DNA from 2 places in the Paenarthrobacter sp. NCHU4564 genome. Region 2 is predicted to be linked to the other one. Evidence: predicted binding sites of a transcription regulator. Region 2 holds the regulator's gene; the other holds the start of a gene.
The links. Region 2 encodes LexA, which represses DNA repair genes until DNA is damaged. Its sites were predicted from a motif close to TCGAACANNTGTTCGA; they were not measured.

Region 1 (3,407 bases), on a different contig from region 2:
GGGAAGACAAACTCCCGCGCTTGATCGAGGCCGTGGTCAGCGGAAACCTGGATGTGCTGACCTTCACCAGCGCACCGGCTGTGGATGCCCTGTGGAGCACCGCCCATGAGATGGGCCTGTACAGGCAGGTCATCGAGGCCCTGAAAGGACCGGTGACCGTAGCCGCCGTCGGGCCTGTGACCGCGCAGCCGCTGGTTGATGCGGGCCTGACGCCCCTGATCCCGGACCGGTTCCGCATGGGAGCCTTGATCCGGCTGGTCACCGAGCACTTGTCCCTGAACCATGTGCGCCGCGTGGAAACGCCCTCGGCCACCATCGAGCTGCGCGGACGGTGCCTGCGGATCAACGGCGATGTGGTGGACCTGGCTCCTGCTCCCCTGCTTCTCCTGCGGGCTTTGCTGGGGGCCGGCGGCGCTGTGCTCTCCCGTGAGGCGTTGTCCGACCTTCTTGATCTTCGCGGTTCCGTCCACGCTTTGGACATGACGGTCAGCCGGCTGCGGTCCTCGCTGCCGGACGGGAAGCTGGTGGAAACCGTGGTGAAGCGCGGGTACCGGCTCCGCATCTAACTGGTGGTGCACCCCGCTACGCCGCCTTCACCAGGGGAAGCTCATCCCAGTTGGTGGTGTAGCGGGGGCTCAGCATGCCCCGTTTCATGGACCAGTCCGGCCCGCCCCTGATGCCGGCATGGCCCAGGCCAATGGAGCCGCGCCCGTAGCGCTTGCTGACAGTTTCCAGCAGCGTTCCGATTCCACGTTCCTCGTGGCGGTTCTCGAAGACCTCCAGCGGCTTTTGGTTGCCGCTGGGACGGAGGTCCGTGACCATGATGCCCGCCTTCGCGTAGCGGACGCCGTCCTGGATCCTGGGCAGCAAGGCGTGCGCGGCCTTGGTCAGGAGTACCGGGTCCGCGGTGGGCATGGGCAGCCGCACATTGACGCTGGGGAACGATGTGTCCCGGGGGTTGTACACGGATGTGGCAGCAAAAGCGGTGAGGAGTTTGGCTTGCAGATCGTGTTTGGCAAGCCGGGCACTGGCCATTTGGCCATAAACGCTCAGCACCTGCCGCAACTCCGCCGCACTGGTGATGGGCGTTGAAAACGAGCGAGAGAAAATCAGTTGGTCGCGTCCTATCCGTTCCTCCTCCATGGGGATGCACGGGGTGCCCTGCAGTTCCAGGACGGTCCGCATCATGACGATCGAGAATTTGTCCCTGAGGGCAACCGGATCCGCCCTGACCAAATCCAGGATCGAGAAGATGCCCATCGCATTCAACCGCTTGGTCAGCCGGGTAGCCACACCCCAGATTTCAATCACGGACAGCCGCGCCATCAGGGCTTCCCGCTGCTCTGCGGGTACCGATTCCCAACGGCACACACCGTCGAACGCCGGGTTGTGCTTGGCCCACTTGTTGGCGAGCTTGGCGAGCGTCTTGGTGGGAGCAATCCCCACGCACACAGGGACTCCCACGTGCCTGCGGCAGGCGTCCTTGATGGTCCGGCCGAGTTCCAGGAGTTGGTTTGGGCCACCCTTGACCCCGAGGAAGGCCTCGTCAATGGAATAGATCTCCTGCCATGCCGAGTACCGGCCCAGCAACTCCATCACCCGCGAGCTGATGTCCCCATACAGCTCGTAATTGCTGGACAGTGCAACGAGTCCCCACTCCCTGGCCCTGGGTGCCAGCTTGAACCACGGGTCCCCGAGCCCGATCCCCAGCTTCTTGGCTTCCGGGGATCGGGTGACGGCGCATCCGTCGTTATTGGAGAGCACAATGACGGGTTTGCCTTCCAGCGCCGGGTTGAACGCGCGTTCGGCAGAGGCATAAAAGCAGTTGATATCCACATGGGCGATCTCCTGCATCCGGTGCATGATGGTTGGCTTGGACACTTTCCCTCCCGGCTCTACCAGATGAACGTTCGCGCGGTGAAGCGCGACACGGCTCAACTCGAACAAATATTCGAATACTTCCACTGTAGATCGGGGCACCGACAAAAAGGGAGCACCCGGCTGCCGGCCATGGTCGGACGGCAGCCGGGTACGGCCTAGAGGTTGGCCAGCAGCTGCTGCATTTCCTTGATTTCAGCTTCCTGGGCGGCCACGATGTCCCTGGCCAGTTGCACCGCCTCGGCGTTCTTGCCATCGGCGGTTTCGGCCTTGGCCATCGTCACGGCCCCCTCATGGTGGGCGACCATCTGGCTCAGGAACAGCTTCGCGGCCTCCACGCCCTGGGCCGCTTTGAGCCTGGACAGGTCTTCTTCACTCATCATGCCGTCCATGCCGTGGTCGCCGGTCATCATGGTGGGCTCGTTCCAGCTCTTCAACCAGCCGGTCATTCTCTCGATTTCAGGTCCTTGGGCGTCCTTGATCCGGGTCGCCAAGGCGCTGACGTCGGCAGGGATTCCCTGCTTGGCAAGGATCATCCCGCTCATCTCCACCGCCTGGGCATGGTGCGGGATCATCATCCGGGCGAACATCGCATCAGCGGCGTTATGGTCACCCGCCGCCGTGGCGGAGGACGAGGGCATCATGGATGAGCCCATGCTGCCATGGTCCATGCCCGGCATGGAGGTTCCGGACGATCCCGGGGTATTGGTGGAACATCCAGCCAGCGTTATGGCTGCGGCGACGGCAACGGCAGAGAGGGACAAGAACTTCTTTGTGTTCATCAAAAGATCCTTCACAAACGGTCACGGCGGCACGGCCCCCATGACAGGTATCAGCGGAGCTCTGCCCGAGGGATAAACCCGTCCAGGGCAGAAAGGAGTGACTGCCAACGGCAGCAGACAAAAGAAAATTGCACCGGGCATGGGCCGGCCCGGGGTGTCTATGTTCTGCTGATCGACAAATCACCCGGTGAAGGACTACCGGGCTGGTACGACCACATCGATCCCGCATGGCTGGACACGGCACGGTGCGCCGGGGAAAGGAACGATGCGCGTTCGGGTAACGGAGCTGCGAGACTGGCTGTTTTGGGGGACGGGATGCAGGAGCTGCCCATGGCGTGCCCTGTTGAGCAGTTTCCCTGGCACATGCACTGTGCCGGGGCGGCCGTGCCGGCCCCGGTATCAGCGGAGGTGGCGTGGCCGGTATGCCCGGCTGCTGCGTGCCCTGCCGCGGTGGCATGGTTCACGACGGCGGTGCTGGCCGCCGTGCCAACGGTCGCGGCTTGATGGGTGGAGTGGGCTCCGCCGACGAGGATGTGCATGCCCAGTATTCCGGCGATCAACGCCAGCACGGCCGTCAGGAGCCCGCCGCCCAGGAGGTACTTCGTCCATCCCGACTGTGCTGCCATGACGGTCCCCTTCCCGCTGCGCGGCTGTTTTTTCCCGTTCCAGACTACCGGCCCGCGAACTGGTCCCGGCGGCCGTTCACAGCCGGGCCAGGATCCCGGCGACATCATCCAACGCACCGGG
Region 2 (3,407 bases):
GTACTCCGCCAAGGCTACCCGAAGCTCGGTGAACTCACGGTCCGGGTATCGGTTGAGGCTGGTCGCAGCCGCGGCGACGGCCTCGGTGATGGCTGCCTGCACGTCGGCCGGGACGCCATGGGTGTTCTCGTTGACGTTGAGCAGGACGGGGACGTCAAGCTGCGGTGCGCCGTAGGGGCTCAGTCCACGCAGGTTGGTCCGGAGGGGAAGGCGGTCAAGTCGCTCAAGCTGGTCACTCACCACCACAGTTTAAGGGGCCGCGGCGACCCGCCGGTAACTGTGACAGCTGGAAGCACCTCAGCCGGCGGGAACGAAGAGCTGCTGGCCCGGCTGGATGCGTCCGCCCGGGAGGTCGTTGAGCTGGATGATCTCGGCGATGACATCCCGCGGATCGCGGTCCGGGGCGGCGGCCCCGGCAATACCCCAGAGCGATTGGCCGGGCTGGACTGTCACGGAGACAGCCACGGGCGGCTGGAGCTGGGATGGGGAATCCGATGCCTTGGCCGGAGAGGTAATGAAACCGGCCAGGCTCAGGAGGGCTGCTGCCAACAGCATGGCCGGGATTCCGAAGAAGACAATCCTGCCGCGCCGGGTCAGCCGGATACGGGCCGGAACGGGGGTACTGCGGAAATCACTGAACGCGGTGACTGCGGACATGAGCTGAGCCCTTCTAAGCGATTGCCTGGGCCGGAAACCGGACAGGCTGCCAATTCTTGTGTCCCCCCGGCCCGAACCGATGTTCGAACGCAGCGTCCGGACATTCCATGCGAGCCAAGGATTTATAGAACACATATTCGAACCTTGCTATGACATTTTTAGCACTTATCAACGAACGATGTCGAGACTCGCTAGAACAAATGTTTGATAAACGCATGCGCCTGACCTACGTTTGACTGAAGGAACAAGCACTGTTCCAGTGGAACAGGAGGGTCTGACATTTTTCGGACCCCCATCCCCGGACACCTCCTTGTGGAGGCCGGGCGGAGCGGAAGGGCAATGGCGTACATGGCATCCAAGGCCAACGGCGGCGGGGCACCCCTGCGGAGCCAACAGCCCCAGAAAAGTCCCAAAAGCCTGACCGTCCGTCAGAAGAAGATCCTGGAAACCATCCAGCGGTCAGTCAATGACAACGGGTACCCGCCCAGCATGCGTGAGATCGGCGACACTGTCGGCCTGGCAAGCCTGTCCAGCGTCACGCACCAACTGTCCCAGCTGGAGAAACTCGGGTACCTTCGCCGGGACCCCAAGCGTCCAAGGGCAATGGAAGTCCTGATGCCCCTGACGCTTGACAGTGGCGCCGCGATTCCGGGCGTGGAAGCACCCGCAACCCTCCGCACCACCGGCGGGCTGGCCGTCACGGAACTCGCCAGCGCGAGCGACACCGCCATGGTTCCGTTGGTGGGCCGGATTGCTGCCGGCGGTCCGATCCTCGCTGACCAGACCGTAGAGGACGTCCTCGCACTTCCCCGGCAGCTGGTAGGCCACGGCGAGCTGTTCATGCTCAAGGTCGCCGGCGACTCCATGATCGATGCCGCGATCTGCGACGGCGACTGGGTAGTGGTGCGGCGCCAGAACGACGCCGTCAACGGAGACATCGTGGCGGCGCTGCTGGACGACGAAGCTACCGTGAAGACCTTCAGGCAACGCGACGGCCACACATGGCTGCTGCCGCAAAACACCCAGTACGAACCCATCCTTGGTGACCAGGCCACCATCATGGGCAAGGTCGTTTCAGTTCTCCGCTCGCTCTAGCTTCGGCGCTGCGCCCGCTGTGGCTTCAAGGCTGTTCCCGCTCCTGGAGCGTCAGCCCGTGGAGGCACTAAGCCTGCGCAGAACGCCCTGGACCACCTTGCTGTCCGTCGTCGCCCAGAACGGCGGGAGGGCAGCACGCAGGAACGCCCCATAGCGTTCCGTGGAAAGCCGCGGGTCCAGGACCGCGACGACCCCCTTGTCCCCTGTGGAACGGATCAGCCGACCGGCGCCCTGCGCCAAACGAACCGCGGCATGCGTGGCCGAGACGGCCATGAAGCCATTGCCGCCGGACTGTGCCACAGCCCGCGACCTTGCCGTCATCAGAGGATCGTCCGGACGGGGGAAAGGTATCCGGTCAATGACCACGAGCCGGCACGAGCCGCCGGGCACGTCTACCCCTTGCCACAGGGACATGGTCCCAAAAAGGCAGGTATCCGGTTCGTCGGCGAACTGCTTCACCAGCGCGGCCATTGTGGATTCACCCTGGCAGAGAATGGTGTCATCGAGTCGCAGGCGCATGGCGTCAGCTGCTTCCTCTGCCGCCCGCCGTGAAGAGAACAGGCACAGTGCTCCGCCGCCGGATGCCCGGATCAGGTCTTCCAGCTCATCGAGCGCTTCCGGGGAGGTTCCGCGCCCGGGCTTGGGCAGGTGCTGCGCGACGTAGAGCACACCCTGCTTTGGATAGTCGAAAGGCGATCCGACATCCAGGCCTGTCCAGCTTGGCGCCCCGTCGCCCACAAGTCCCAGTCCCCCGGCAGCCGGCTCAAATGCGGATCCGATGGCCAAGGTGGCGGAGGTAAGCACCACGGTGTGGCCTGCGAAAAGCCCTTCCCTGAGCCTTCCTGCCACACTGAGGGGAGCGATGTTGATCAGGGCGGGGGCGGTTTCATCCGGTTGGGAGTAACCCTGCTGCGGATCGAATGTACTGTTCCTGGAGAACCAGACGACTTCGCGGTTTTCCTTCGCAGCGAGCAGCCGCTCTGACAGTTCCAGGATGAGAAGAAGCCGTGACCGCGCGAGCTGCCTGCCGCCGTCGACCGCGTTCTGGCCCGACGAATCCGGCTTGAAGTCCGAGAGCGCGGCACGCGCAGCATCACGCAACTGGTCGATGCAGTCCAGTTGTTCATCGTTCAGGCCGTTCGGCAGCAAGCCGTTGGGAACTCCTGCAATTGCCAGGTCCAGCCTATCGGCCGCGGCGTTGAGGGCATCCACGGTAATCGCCGTGTGCTTCCGGGCACTGGATGCTGCGGCGTGCACCATGGCCACCGACAATTGGCCCGACACAGCACCGGTCACGCGGTCCTGGAGCTCATGGGCTTCATCCACCACCACGACGTCGTACTCGGGAAGGACAGCAAGCCCTTCAAAAGCGCTGACAGCAAGCATCGCATGGTTGGTTACCACGACGTCGGCTTCTGCAGCCCTGGCCCTGGCCTGTTCGCTGAAGCATTCTTCTGCCAGGGGGCATTTCTGCGCTCCCAGGCACTCCATGGACGTGACGGACACCTGCCTCCAGGCCCGGTCCGTGACGCCCGGCATCAATTCGTCCCTGTCACCGGTGGACGTGGTCTCCGCCCACTCCCTCAGGCGCACCACTTCCTTGCCCAACTGCGACGACGGCCCACCCACAGACGCCGCGAAGTGCGGGACACTGG

Region 1: a site for LexA is predicted at 1,940-1,955, ahead of ACSVIE_RS07340 (Y-family DNA polymerase). Genes of this name have one in related genera too.

Annotation. Positions count from the first base shown of each region.
Region 1 covers NZ_JBQLIS010000005.1:123,376-126,782, forward strand. The annotation lists gene ACSVIE_RS07335 (uroporphyrinogen-III synthase) at 1-566, shown strand, start outside; gene ACSVIE_RS07340 (Y-family DNA polymerase) at 583-1,863, opposite strand; gene ACSVIE_RS07345 (DUF305 domain-containing protein) at 2,037-2,660, opposite strand; gene ACSVIE_RS07350 (hypothetical protein) at 2,819-3,286, opposite strand; gene ACSVIE_RS07355 (ArsR/SmtB family transcription factor) at 3,363-3,407, opposite strand, start outside.
Region 2 covers NZ_JBQLIS010000012.1:42,244-45,650, forward strand. The annotation lists gene ACSVIE_RS13315 (histidinol-phosphate transaminase) at 1-240, opposite strand, end outside; gene ACSVIE_RS13320 (LysM peptidoglycan-binding domain-containing protein) at 298-657, opposite strand; gene lexA (transcriptional repressor LexA) at 1,006-1,752, shown strand; gene ACSVIE_RS13330 (ATP-dependent DNA helicase) at 1,804-3,407, opposite strand, start outside.